3 regions of the Glaciihabitans sp. INWT7 genome follow, and region 1 is predicted to be linked to each of the others. Evidence: predicted binding sites of a transcription regulator. Region 1 holds the regulator's gene; each other region holds the start of a gene.
What was found. The regulator HrcA, encoded in region 1, represses chaperone genes, less so after heat shock. The targets are predictions, from matches to a motif close to TTNGCACTCGNNNNNNNCGAGTGCNAA.
Positions count from the first base shown of each region.

Region 1 (4,494 bases):
ACAGGCGATCGCCGAGGTCGCCCTCGCGCGGGACATCCTCGATCGGGTGCTGCTCCCGAGCCGCAAGGTCTCCACCGTGTTCTTCGGCGGGGGCACACCCACCATGCTTCCGGTCACCGATCTCACCGCAATGCTCGCGGCGGTCAGGCAGACCTGGGGACTGGAGCGCGGCGCGGAGGTCACCACCGAGGCGAACCCCGATTCAGTGGATGCCGCCTACCTCCGATCCCTCGCGGACGCGGGGTTCACGCGCGTGTCTTTCGGCATGCAGTCGGCCGTGCCGCACGTGCTCGCGACTCTCGAGCGTACTCACGACCCCGAGCGGGTGCCTCTCGTGGTGCAGTGGGCCCGCGACGCCGGACTGGAGGTGAGCCTCGATCTCATCTATGGCACACCGGGGGAATCCCTCGAAGATTGGCGGGTGTCGCTCGAGCACGCCATCGCCCAGCATCCGGACCACCTCTCGGCCTATTCGCTCATCGTGGAGGACGGAACGAAGCTCGCGCGGCAGATCCGTCGGGGCGATGTGGCACAGCCTGACGAAGATCTTCAGGCAGACATGTACGAGCTCGCAGACGAGTTGCTCGGTTCCGCCGGCTACGGCTGGTACGAGGTCAGCAATTGGGCGCGCGAGTCATCGGGGGATTTCGCCGAGCACCGGTCGCGGCACAATCTCGCCTACTGGCAGGGCCATGACTGGTGGGGGATCGGTCCCGGGGCGCACAGCCATGTCGGCGGGGTGCGCTGGTGGAACGTGAAGCATCCTGCTGCCTACGCCGACCGGATCGGCGCTGGTCTGTCGCCCGGGGCCGGGCGAGAGACCCTCGACGAGGAGACCCGGCGGGTTGAGGGCGTGCTGCTCGGCACGCGCATCCGAGAGGGGCTGGTCATCGCCGAGCTCCCGGCGGGCGCACGCACCGCCGTTGCGGGACTAATCGGCGACGGACTCGTCGACGGCGCGTCCGCCGTGCGCGGCTTGCTCGTGTTGACGCTGCGCGGGCGCCTGCTCGCCGATGCGGTGGTGCGGCGGCTGCTCGACTAGCCCTAGGCCGAGATGAACTTCACGGCCACCGGGTAGGTGTACCACTCGCCCCGGTTGGCGGCGATCGCGGCGATGATGCTGAAAACGATGTCGAGCACGGCGACGGCCAGGATGATGATCGCGCCAACGAACAGCCAGAGGGTGAACAGTCCTACGACGTAGCCGAGAAGAACGGTGAGTTGGAAATTGAGCGCCGTGCGGGTGTGTTCGCGCACGAATGGACCGCGGTCGCGCAGAACCAGGTAACCGATCAGTGCCGGCAGGAAGTGGAAGAAGATCCCGCCGAGGTGAACGAGCATCGCCCAGAGCTTTTCGTCGCTCGGACTGAATGGCGTCGGCGTCTGGTACGGGTTCGGCGTGGTTTCTGACATGCGCCCATTAAACACACAAGCCCGGCCGCGTGCGGCCGGGCTTGCTGAAGAGCTGATTACTTGATGAGGCGGATGGCGAAGGGGTAACGGTACGCGATGCCGTCCTTGGCCTTGGTGAAGCCGATGATCGAGAAGATGATCGAGACGATCGCCGCAGCGAGTGTGATCAGGAATCCGATGACGATGACGCTCAGGATCGATCCGACGATGTACGCGGCCACCATCGTGATCTGGAAGTTCAGTGCCTCTTTGCCTTCGGTGTTGGTGAAACGACCACGGTCCTTGAAGACGAGCCAGATGATCAGCGAGGGCAGGAAGCCGATGATGCCCCCGAGGTGTGCGAACGACGCCCACTGGCGGTCCTCAGCCTCGGTGAGGGGCGCAGCCGGTTGCGGTGCAGCCGGCGTGGAGATGGGGTCGGTCATGTGCAGAGCCTTTCGGTGAGCGGATCGATCCTGCGAGCTGGCGAGGAAAGACTTCGGGCGGTGTCTCGCTGGGCCCTCGACTGAGGGCGCTGCACGAGCACATGCATAAGGTAGCGCCCTCCTCGCCATGCATGCAATGCCTTCGTCAGGGTGTGTCACGGTACAATTGGCAGTCTGCACACGCGAGTGCCAAGGGTGGGCAGCGCGAAGTTACGGTGGCGGAGAGAGCGGGGTGATGAGCATGGTGTCGGAGCGAGGCCTCGACGTGCTGCGCGTCATCGTGCAGGACTACGTCGCGTCGCGCGAGCCGGTGGGATCCAAATCCATCGTGGATCGCCACTCCTTCGGAGTCTCGGCAGCGACCATCCGCAACGACATGGCGCTGCTCGAAGAGGAGGAGCTCATCGCGGCGCCGCACACCTCGTCCGGGCGCATCCCCACGGACAAGGGCTACCGCGTGTTCGTGAACCAGCTCGCCGATCTGCGACCGCTCAGCCCCGCGCAGCGCACCGCTATCGAGACCTTTCTCGGGTCATCCGCCGACCTCGACCAGGTGCTCGGACGCACTGTGCGGTTGCTGTCGCAGCTCACCAACCAGGTCGCGCTCGTGCAGTATCCCTCGCTTTCTCGCTCGCGCATCCGCCACGTCGAACTCGTGCGCCTCGCTTCGTCCCGTGTCATGACCGTGCTGATCACCGACACCGGCCGAGTGGAGCAGCGCTTGCTCGACGTCTCAGACGAGCTTGAGGAGAAATTCCTCTCCCAGCTCGGATCCCGGCTGAACGCGAGTCTGGGCGGACTCGGGCTCGCGGAGGCCGCCGAGAAGCTGGCGCAGCTGCCCGAGCAGTTCTCGCCGGCGGAGGCCCCGGCGGTCGGCCGGATCGCATCGGCCCTCATCGAACAGGTGCTCGCCAACCGCCAGGACCGGCTGGTCATGGCCGGGACTGCGAACCTGGTGCGCACCGAGGAAGACTTCAGCGGCAGCATCTACCCTGTTCTCGAGGCGATCGAGGAGCAGGTGACGCTGCTGCGGCTGTTCGGCGAGATGGAGCCGGACCAGAACGGCTTCTCGGTGTCGATCGGCAAGGAGAATGCCTCCTTCGGCCTGGGGGAGACCTCGGTGCTGACCACCGGTTACGCCACTTCCGGTGGGGAAGTGTCACGCCTCGGCGTGATCGGCCCCACCCGCATGGACTATTCGAACAACATCGCGGCAGTGAGAGCTGTCGCCCGCTACCTGTCCCGCCTGCTCGGCGAGGACTGAACACCAAAGGGAATTTGATTGGCTGACCACTACGAAGTACTCGGTGTCGACCGCAGCGCGACGACAGACGAGATCAAGAAGGCGTACCGTCGCCTCGCGCGGGAACTGCATCCCGACGTGAACCCCGGAGCGGATGCCTCGGAGCAGTTCAAGCTCGTCACGCACGCCTACGACGTGCTCTCCGATTCGCAGCAGCGCCAGCAGTACGACCTCGGACCCCAGACCGGTTTCGGTGGGCAGGGTGGACAGGGCTTCGGCGGCTTCGGTGACATCTTCGAATCCTTCTTCGGCGGTGGGCAGACCCGTGGGCCACGCTCGCGCCGCGAACGCGGACAGGACGCCCTCGTGCGCGTGGAGGTCGACCTCGAGGAGATCATCTTCGGCACGACCCGCGACATCGAGGTGGACACCGCCGTGCTCTGCGAGACCTGCGATGGCTCGTGCTGCGCGCCGGGGACCACCCCGGTCACCTGCGACATCTGCCACGGCAGCGGGCAGATCCAGCGCACTGTGCGCAGCCTGCTTGGCAATGTGATGACATCGAGCCCGTGCGGCACCTGCCGCGGCTACGGCACCGTGATCCCGAACCCCTGCCCCACCTGCCAGGGCCAGGGTCGCGTTCGGGCGCGCCGAAGCATCCCGGTCGATATCCCCGCCGGGGTCGACACCGGACTGCGCCTGCAGATGCCCAACCAGGGTGAGGTCGGTCCGGCCGGCGGCACCGCCGGTGATCTCTACCTCGAGATCAAGGTTCGCCATCACGACGTGTTCAGCCGCAACGGTGACGACATCCTCGCGACCCTCGAGGTGCAGATGACGGACGCCATCCTCGGCACCAGGGCGACGCTCAAGACGCTCGATGGCGAGGTCGCGGTCGACATCCGTCCCGGTACCCAGAGCGCGGAGGTCATCACGATCAAGGATCGCGGCGTTACCCACCTGCGCGGCAGCGGGCGTGGTGACCTCAAGATCGGAGTGCAGGTGACGACCCCGGTGAAGCTCAGTCACAAGGAGCAGGATCTCATCAAGCAGTTCGCGAGCACTCGCAAGGCCGCGGCACCGACGCTCACGCACTTCCAGCAGGGCCTGTTCCAGAAGCTGCGCGACCGGTTCCTCAACATCTGATCGCATGGCCCACTTCTACCTGAGCGAAGAGCTGGTCTCCGCGACCGTCGGTGAGCGGATCACGGTCGGGGGAGCGGAGGCGCGCCACGCCGTCACGGTGAGCCGTATCGCCGAAGGCGAGTCGATCTCGATCGGCAACGGAGCGGGCCTGATGGTCTCCGGCACGGTGGTCTCGGCGGAGCACACCGAATTCGTGGTCGAGGTTTCGACGGTTGTCGACGCCCCTCCGGCGTCGCCGGCGATCTGGCTCGTTCAGGCTCTCGCGAA
Region 1 covers NZ_CP043653.1:1,895,673-1,900,166, reverse strand. The annotation lists gene hemW (radical SAM family heme chaperone HemW) at 1-1,042, shown strand, start outside; gene F1C58_RS09215 (DUF4870 domain-containing protein) at 1,045-1,413, opposite strand; gene F1C58_RS09210 (DUF4870 domain-containing protein) at 1,470-1,838, opposite strand; gene hrcA (heat-inducible transcriptional repressor HrcA) at 2,080-3,102, shown strand; gene dnaJ (molecular chaperone DnaJ) at 3,121-4,227, shown strand; gene F1C58_RS09195 (16S rRNA (uracil(1498)-N(3))-methyltransferase) at 4,232-4,494, shown strand, end outside.

Region 2 (4,494 bases), 1.0 Mb from region 1:
TGTGATGAGGACGTGACAATACGGGGTACTGCACTGCTATCGAAGGTATTGCCCCGGAGGTCTCGAAACAATACGTGCGTGTTACAGCCACGTAACACGGCCGAATCGTTACTTTCCGTTACGTTGAGATCGTTCTCCGGTCGAAAAGCTCCGTTTTCGGCGCGAGCCACGCCGTCTTCTGCCACCAGCGGCGTCAGCCGGCCAGAATGTCGCCGACGCGCGCGAAGCGTCCGGCGGGGTCGTAGCGGTAGAGCCCGAAGTGCACGGGACTCGTGTCGCCGTTGGCGTCGAATGTGGTGGCGCCCGAGATTCCGTCGTAGTCGATGTCGGCGGATGTCTTCAGCACGCCGACACACTCGCTGAAAGTAGTGCACTCGATTCCTCCGCCCGACACCTCTCGCAGGTTGGACGCGATCGCTGAGCCGCTCGCATCCTTCGCCACCGTCGCCGCGAGGGCGGCGAGAATCGTGGCGTCATAGGCTTCCTCGGCATACTGCAGGTCGGTGACCGCCGGTGCGAGAGCCGCGACACGCGCGACGAAGGCGGGAGTCGGCTGCGCCCCCTCGAGGATGCCGTTCACGCCCGCCAGCGTGCCGACCGGCAGGGCCTGGGAGTAGTCCGCGGTGTTCTGTCCGGTGAGCCAGAGTTTCGCTCCGCCGAATCCCGCCGCCGTCAGCTGAGTGATCATTGCCGTGTTCTGCGCCATTGCGCTGAACGGGCTCACGAAGACGACGTCGTCTGGTTTCGAGCTCTTCACCGCGGCGATGATGGGCGCAAGGTCCTTCGTGGTCGCATCGATCTTCTGCACAGCCACCACGCCTCCGGATGCCGCAAGTGCCGCCCGCATCGTGCCGAGAACCGCCCGACCCATGTCGTCATCGAAGTAGACGATCGCGATGCGGGCCCTTCCGCCACCGATGGTCTTCGCGAGGGCGTCCCCTTCCAGGGCTGAAGAGCCGATCGTGCGAAAGAAATAGCCGCCGGATGCCACAGAACTGAGACGCATGGCGGTGGCGGCGGGAGAGATCATCGGCAGCTTCGCCGCGACGAGCTTCGGGATGACCCTCTCGGCCAGCACCGATGACGACGGCCCGACGAGCACGTCGGCCTTCGCGGTCACGAGGTCGGCGATCGACGCCTCGATGGTCGCGGTGGAGACATCGCCGGAGTCCCGGGCGAGCACTTCGACGGGTTTGCCGAGCACGCCACCGGCATCGTTGATCTCCTTGACGGCCACCGCGACACCCGCGGCCTGTGCGCCGCCGAGATAGGACTGGGTGCCGGTGCTGGGGAAGAGAGTGCCGATGCGCAGTACCCCGTCGCCCGATGGCGTAGCCGTCGATGTGGCCGACGGTGCCGACGGAAGTGGCGTGGGGGTTGCGACAGAGCAGGACACGAGCGCAAGGCAGAACACCACTCCAGAGACGGCAGCGAGAAGCGTTCGGGAGCGCGACATGATGGTCCTTCGGGTAGATCGGGTATGTCGAACCCTACAGTTCGGTCACTGGGCCGGCAGCGAGGCGCGACGTGCCCGCGGCGCCGAGACGAAGATGTCGACGGTGAGGATCGTGAGCGCAACCCAGACGAGGGCGAATCCAATCCAGCGCGCGGGCGGCATGTCCTCCCCCAGCACGAAAGCACCCACCACGAACTGGAGCACCGGCGCGAGGTACTGGGTGAGCCCGAGGTAGACGAGGGGCAGTCGTCGCGCGGCGGCGGCGAAGAGCAGAAGGGGAACCGCGGTCACGACACCCGCACTCACGAGGAGAAGCGTGTGGGCGAGGCTCACCGTGCCGAAGGTGAGGCCGGCACTGGTGCCGACGACGGCAAGCTGCACGATCGCGACCGGTGCGAGCCAGGCCGTCTCGAGCGTGAGCCCGCTCACGGCATCCACCGCTGGGCCCACTCGCTTCTTGATGAGCCCGTACAGCCCGAAGGAGAAGGCGAGCACAAGCGAGATCCACGGCAACGTCCCGTAGTTGAATGCGAGCACGACGACCGCGACGAGGCTCGTGCCGACGGCGATCCACTGCGCAATCCGCAATCTCTCCCGCAGGAAGAGCACCCCGAGCAGAACTGTGACGATGGGATTGATGAAGTAGCCGAGGGATGCCTCGATCACCTTGCCATCGAGCGTCGCGAAGACGTAGACCTGCCAGTTGACGAAGATGAAGACCGCGGCGAGACCCATGGTGAAGACGATGCGCGGCTGGCGCAGGATCGCGACGAGCGCGGGCCATTTGCGCGTGACGGTGATGATCATCGCGCAGAACACCAGGGAGAACAGGATGCGAAGCCCAACGATCTCGAAGGCGCCCGAGGGTTGGAGCAACAGGAAGTAGAGCGGCAGGATGCCCCAGAGCGCGTAGGCCGCGACGGCCATCACCACACCCGATCGCTCCGTGGACTGTTCGGGGGTTCGCGAGCTGGACATCATGGGGATGTTACGGCACAAAAGAGAAGGGGCCCATTCCGAGGTGATCGGAATGGGCCCCTTCGTGAAGAAGTGGTCTTAGTGGGTGACGACCGCGAGCACGTCGCGAGCCGAAAGCACGAGCAGGTCTTCCCCGCCGTACTTGACCTCGGTCCCACCGTACTTGGAGTAGATGACCTTGTCGCCGACGGCGATGTCGAGGGGGATGCGGTTGCCGTTGTCGTCGATGCGACCCGGTCCCACAGCGACGACCTCGCCCTCCTGGGGCTTCTCCTTCGCGGTGTCCGGGATGACGAGACCGGATGCAGTGGTCTGCTCGGCTTCGACCTGCTTGATGACAATGCGATCTTCGAGCGGCTTGATGGAGACTGCCACGGTTGACCTCTTTCTTGAAGTACTTCGAAATCTGGAGGGTTAGCACCCTCCCGAGGAGAGTGCCAGATGTAGCTTAGCCGCGCGTTAGCACTCCTGCAAGGTGAGTGCCAATCGGTGGCTTGGTACGGTGGGTCGATGGATTCCTCAGAGCTCGTCGAACTGCTTTCCAGCGACGGCCTGAGACTGCTGGATTCGCTGCCCGAATGGCAGTCCAACTCGGATCTGCTGAAGACGGTGAACGACCTCCGTCGGGCCGGCCACTCTGCCGGCCTCGTGGCAGCGGTGCTCAGCCAGTCGAAACTGCGCGCAAAGGCGGCGGCCAAGTTCGGGCCCTTCGCCGGGCGGATGCTCTTCACCGAGGCCGGGCTAGAGCAGTCGACCCGCCTGCGGGTAGCCGCCCTGCATGCCGGGCGGTTCCAGGCCGCAGGTCTCCAGCGCGTCGCCGACCTGGGCAGCGGGATCGGGGGCGACGCGCTCGCGCTCGCCTCGCTGGATCTCGAGGTGACCGCCGTCGAACTCGACGAGGTGACCGCGGCGATCGCCGCGTACAACCTCGCGCTCTGGCCGAATGCCACGGTCGTGCACGCCGACGTCACCGGCTTCGATCTCGAGGGCTTCGACGGGGTCTACCTCGACCCCGCCCGACGCACCGCCGGCCACCAGAACACCTCGCGCCTCTCGGACCCCGCCGACTATTCGCCGACCCTCGATTTCGCCTTCGGTATCGCCGACCATCTCCCCACCGGGATCAAACTCGGACCCGGCATCGACCGCGACCTCATCCCCCCGGAAGCTGAAGCGCAGTGGGTGTCCGTCGATCGCGACGTGGTCGAACTCGGGCTCTGGTTCGGCAGCCTCGCACGCCCGGGCATCCGGCGCTCCGCCCTCGTGATCGGCGAGCACGGCACCGCAGAGCTCGCCTCCACCGGCGACAGCATCGATGTCGAGACCGGCACACTCGGCAGCTACCTGTACGAGCCGGATGGCGCGGTCATCCGCTCCCGGCTGATCGGCGATCTCGGCCGGCGCATCGGTGCGACCATGCTGAGCGACGGCATCGCCTACCTCACCTGCGACACCGCGATCGAGACGCCTTTTGCGGCGTGCTTCCGCGTGGTCGAGACCTTCCCGCTCGACGAACGTCGACTGAAGAAGGAACTAGCGGCACGAGGGATCGGTTCGCTCGAGATCAAGAAGCGAGGGGTGGATGTCGATCCCGCGGCATTCCGTCGCAAGCTGTCGCTGCACGGCCCGCAGTCCGCGACACTGGTGCTCACCCGGGTGGCGGGTCGGCATACCGCTCTTCTCTGCGAGCGAGTCACCTTCCGTTCCTGAGGCGTCGGCACACGGCACGGGGATGAACACGACGAAGGGTCCGCCTCCCGAAGGAGACGGACCCTGACTGTCGAAAGCGGAGCGTCTAGTAGTTGTTCGAGTCGAACGCGCCGTTGGCTCCGCCGATGGCGAAGAGGGCGATCCAACCGATCAGGGCGATGATCGCAATGACCAGACCCACGATTCCGGTGATGATCGCGGTCATCCAGAATCCCTTGGCCGGCACACCTTCGCGCTTGCGACCGAGGATTCCGAGCACGAGCGCGGCGCCGGGGATGAAGAGCTGCAGTACCGATCCGACGATCGGGATGAAGACGACCCAGAAACCGAGGAGACCGACGATTCCGGCG
Region 2 covers NZ_CP043653.1:2,917,490-2,921,983, forward strand. The annotation lists gene F1C58_RS14040 (ABC transporter substrate-binding protein) at 194-1,456, opposite strand; gene rarD (EamA family transporter RarD) at 1,502-2,437, opposite strand; gene groES (co-chaperone GroES) at 2,513-2,809, opposite strand; gene F1C58_RS14055 (class I SAM-dependent methyltransferase) at 2,945-4,144, shown strand; gene F1C58_RS14060 (hypothetical protein) at 4,230-4,494, opposite strand, start outside.
Region 2: the regulator HrcA is predicted to act here: its motif matches at 2,894-2,920, upstream of groES (co-chaperone GroES).

Region 3 (4,494 bases), 890 kb from region 1:
GGGCACCAGCCCCGGGCATGGCCGCCAACCGTCACAAACGGCTGGCCACCCGCCCCCGAAAGAGCCGGTACTGACGGACTTACGCCGGCAACCTGCCCGACCCCAAGGTCAGCGAGAAGGTCACCGCGCCATCCGTCCCAAACGCCCGGCATGAGCGCCCGTCGGAACGATCCCTGACAGTTCAGTAGGCACAAGGGGACCCCTTCACTGCGCAGCCCCATCCCCGCGGGTGAGCCGCGAATCGTCGCAAACTGTCCCGGAGATCGGCCGGGCGAGCAGTTTCTGACGGATCGCCTGGGTGACCTGGACGACCTGGCGCCGTGGCGACCTGGGCGACGTGGAGCCCTACGGCACACGGCACACGGCACACGGCACACGACGCACGACACACGACACACGACACACGACACACGACACACGACACACGACACACGACACACGACACACGGCACACGGCACACGACGCACGACGCAGGGCACACGACGCACGACGCAGGGCACACGACAGCAGGGCGCCTCCCGAAGGAGACGCCCTGCTGTGTGGTTCTTGCCGTGCTGGCGAGACTTAGAAGTCCATGCCGCCCGACGGGTCGCCCATCGGTGCTGCAGCCTTCTCGGGCTTGTCAGCGACGACGACCTCGGTGGTGAGGAACAGGCCGGCGATCGACGCTGCGTTGAGCAGGGCCGAGCGGGTGACCTTCACCGGGTCGTTGATTCCGGCGAGGAGCATGTCGACGTACTCGCCGGTCGCGGCGTTGAGGCCGTGTCCGGTGGGCAGGTTGCGCACCTTCTCGGCGACGACGCCGGACTCGAGACCGGCGTTGAGTGCGATCTGCTTGAGCGGGGCATCCACTGCGACCTTGACGATGTTCGCTCCGGTCGCCTCGTCACCCGTGAGACCGGTGAGGGCCTCGGAGGCGAAGGCGATTGCGCCGGCCTGGATGAGGGCGACGCCACCACCGGCGACGATGCCCTCTTCGACGGCGGCCTTCGCGTTGCGAACGGCGTCCTCGATGCGGTGCTTGCGCTCCTTGAGCTCGACCTCGGTCGCGGCTCCGGCCTTGATGACTGCAACGCCACCGGCGAGCTTCGCGAGACGCTCCTGGAGCTTTTCACGGTCGTAGTCGGAGTCGGTGTTCTCGATCTCTGCACGGATCTGCTTGACGCGACCGGCGATGGCCTCGGCGTCGCCGGATCCCTCGATGATCGTGGTCTCGTCCTTGGTGACGACGACCTTGCGGGCACGGCCGAGCAGGTCGAGGGTGGCGTTCTCGAGCTTGAGTCCGACCTCCTCGGAGATGACCTGACCACCGGTGAGGATGGCGATGTCCTGCAGCTGCGCCTTGCGACGGTCGCCGAAGCCCGGAGCCTTGACGGCGACGGACTTGAAGATGCCGCGGATCTTGTTGACGACGAGAGTCGCGAGAGCCTCGCCATCCACGTCCTCGGCGATGATGAGGAGCTGCTTGCCCGACTGGATGACCTTGTCGACGACCGGGAGGAGGTCCTTGATGTTGGAGACCTTGGAGTTGACGATCAGGATGTAGGGGTCTTCGAAGACCGCTTCCTGACGCTCCGGGTCGGTGACGAAGTACGCCGACAGGTAACCCTTGTCGAAGCGCATTCCCTCGGTGAGTTCGAGCTCGGTGCCGAAGGTGTTCGACTCCTCGACGGTGACAACACCCTCCTTGCCGACCTTGTCGATCGCTTCCGCGATGAGGGCACCGATCTCGGGGTCCCCGGCGGAGATGGATGCGGTGGCCGCGATCTCTTCCTTGGTCTCGATCTCCTTGGCACCGGCGACGAGCGCGGCGATGACGGCCGTGACGGCCTTGTCGATTCCGCGCTTGAGGCTGATCGGGTCGGCGCCGGCCGCGACGTTGCGCAGTCCTTCGCGCACGAGGGCCTGGGCGAGAACAACGGAGGTGGTCGTGCCGTCTCCGGCGACGTCATCCGTCTTCTTCGCTACCTCTTTGACGAGCTCCGCACCGATCTTCTCGTAGGGGTCGTCGAGTTCGATCTCTTTGGCGATGGAGACACCGTCGTTCGTGATGGTGGGGGCGCCCCACTTCTTCTCGAGAACGACGTTGCGGCCGCGCGGGCCGAGGGTCACCTTGACGGCGTCGGCCAGGATGTTGAGGCCGCGCTCGAGGCCGCGACGGGCCTCCTCGTTGAAAGCAATGATCTTTGCCATGTGTGTTTTTCGTCCTTCCGGGACGTCATGTAAGCAACAGCTATTGGCACTCTCAATAAGGGAGTGCTAAATGATTCTGGCACTCTCCCCCTGAGAGTGCAAGTGAGCTTCGAGGTCGTGCGGCTCTAGCCGGGAGCGACGACGGACACGGATCCCGCCGTGGGAACCAGCTCGATCCAGGTGTTGCCGACGGCGAGGAGCACCGGCGCCCCGGCGTCATCGGCGAGATGGATCGGATCCGTCGCCGATGCCTTTGTCCAGCTGGCGTGAACTGTGCGGCCACCGGAGGAGATCCAGGCCTCGCCGGAGCCCATCAGGTTCGTCTTCGGCACGTTCTGGTCGACGGTCACCGTGACCCGCATGACGACGACATTCGTGGTGGAGAGTTGCGCCCCCGCGCTGTCGAGGTCGGGGCCGGTGCCCTGGGACCGGAGGAAGACGGCCTTGGCGGCATCCCACGTCCAGCTTCCGCTGGTCACACCGGAGAACGCGTAGCTGATCGCCGCGGTCGGCGTCCCGGCGGTAGCCGCGGTCGACGTGGGGGCGGAGGCGTACTGGAACTGCTGAGCCGGGGCGGGGATGTCAGCGTGCTGGGCGAGCAATTCCGGGGCCTTGACGAGCACGTTGTGGGGTGCCGCCTTCGTCGGGGTGCGGAAGAAGGTGCTCGCCGTGTCCGCCTGGCCATGGATGGCGTTGTATACGGGAGTCTTGCGCATCAGGTCGACGAAGCGTTGCTGCCCGCCGGAGTAGCAGATGATGCCGCCGAGCGGCGAGACGATGTCCGGATCCATCGGACGGATGGAGCGCACCGGACCGATGAGGGCGGGAATGCTGGACTGCCAGACGGCGACATAGCGGGTGAGGCCGCCCTCGACCAGTTCCTGATAGACGAGGTCGGTGCTCTCGAGGCCGATCTGCGGTCGCGCCGAGGGCAGGTTGTCGATCTTCGCCGCGATCGATGCATGGTCGAGGGATCCCGCGGGCACTGTCGTTCCACGCAGTGGCGCGACCGAGGTGGGCGGCGCGGTGACCGTCGGTGTGAGGCTCGGGGTCGGGCTCGCCGAGGGCGTCGTCTTCTGCGGAACGCAGCCCGACATGCACAGGCCGAGCCCGATCGCGAGAGTCAGCGAGAGCAGTGCGCGCCCCCGTGCCGACGTATCCCCCATGCGCACACCATAGCCGCGCTCGGCGGCGAGGTGCGGGCCATTGGACCCTATTGGGCCAGGCGCACCGATTCGGCCTGCGGGCCCTTGTTTCCGGTGCCGACTTCGAAGGTCACTTTCTGCCCCTCTTCGAGCACCTTGTAGCCACCCATGTCGATCGCGGAGTAGTGGACGAAGACATCCTGCCCGCCACCGTCCTCCGTGATGAAGCCGTAGCCCTTTTCAGCGTTGAACCACTTGACGGTTCCGTTCGCCATCGAATACTCCCTGTGTTTCGCCTCCGGCTGCCGCTGTCAGCAACCAATCCCAGATAGTAATGGCGATTCGGGCAAATCGGAACGAATTAAACCTCAGCGAAACACGGCATGGCGGATCAGCCCGCGGGAAGCACGTAGTCGCTGCCGAGCACCACGGTGATCGGCGATCCGGGGTAGGCCGCGGAGAGGCGGATCTCCCCGATCTTGAGCGACAACACCATCGCGCGTGCCGCCGCTTCGTTCGCGGCGTCGCTGTAGTACACGACGGTCTTGGTGATGTCGGTGGAGCCGGCGTTCGTGCGCGATCCGATCTGCTCGGATGCTCCCGCCCAGCCCTGCTTGACGAGGTCGTTCCCGGCAGCGGTCGCGAGCCCCTTGGTGGTGGTGCCGTTCAGCACGGTGATCGCCAGTGAAGGATCGATCTTCGGCGTGATGGTCGGCGTCGGGGTGGGGGACGGCGTCGAGCTCGGCGCTGCGGTCGCGTTCGCGGTCGCAAAGGGGAGGTCGATGGTGCCCCGGATGACCGCAAGGCCGAACAGTCCCGCGGCCACGAGCACGCCGGTGGCGAGCGCTGCCCAGGCGAACGCGATCCATCCGCGGCCGCGCTTCGGAGCGGAACGGTGCGCGCCGGTGCGCAACAGGTCGTCAGGCACGCTGTCGAAGCGGTCAGTCGATGTGTTCGCCATCAGTTCTTTTCGTCGATTCGGTTACAGGGGCGTGGAGTCGGCGGTGCCGAGTACACGGGCGGATCGCGCGTCGGTGCGGGCATCCCGCAGTCGCTGCAGCCGTCGCACCAGGAGAGGATCGAAGAGGATGGCTTCCGGCAGGTCGAGCGCCGCGTTCAGCAATTGATAGTACCGGGCCGCCGGAAGGTTGAACT
Region 3 covers NZ_CP043653.1:2,785,829-2,790,322, forward strand. The annotation lists gene groL (chaperonin GroEL) at 566-2,194, opposite strand; gene F1C58_RS13410 (DUF3048 domain-containing protein) at 2,320-3,360, opposite strand; gene F1C58_RS13415 (cold-shock protein) at 3,408-3,614, opposite strand; gene F1C58_RS13420 (LytR C-terminal domain-containing protein) at 3,731-4,300, opposite strand; gene F1C58_RS13425 (DUF3263 domain-containing protein) at 4,322-4,494, opposite strand, start outside.
Region 3: the regulator HrcA is predicted to act here: its motif matches at 2,238-2,264, upstream of groL (chaperonin GroEL).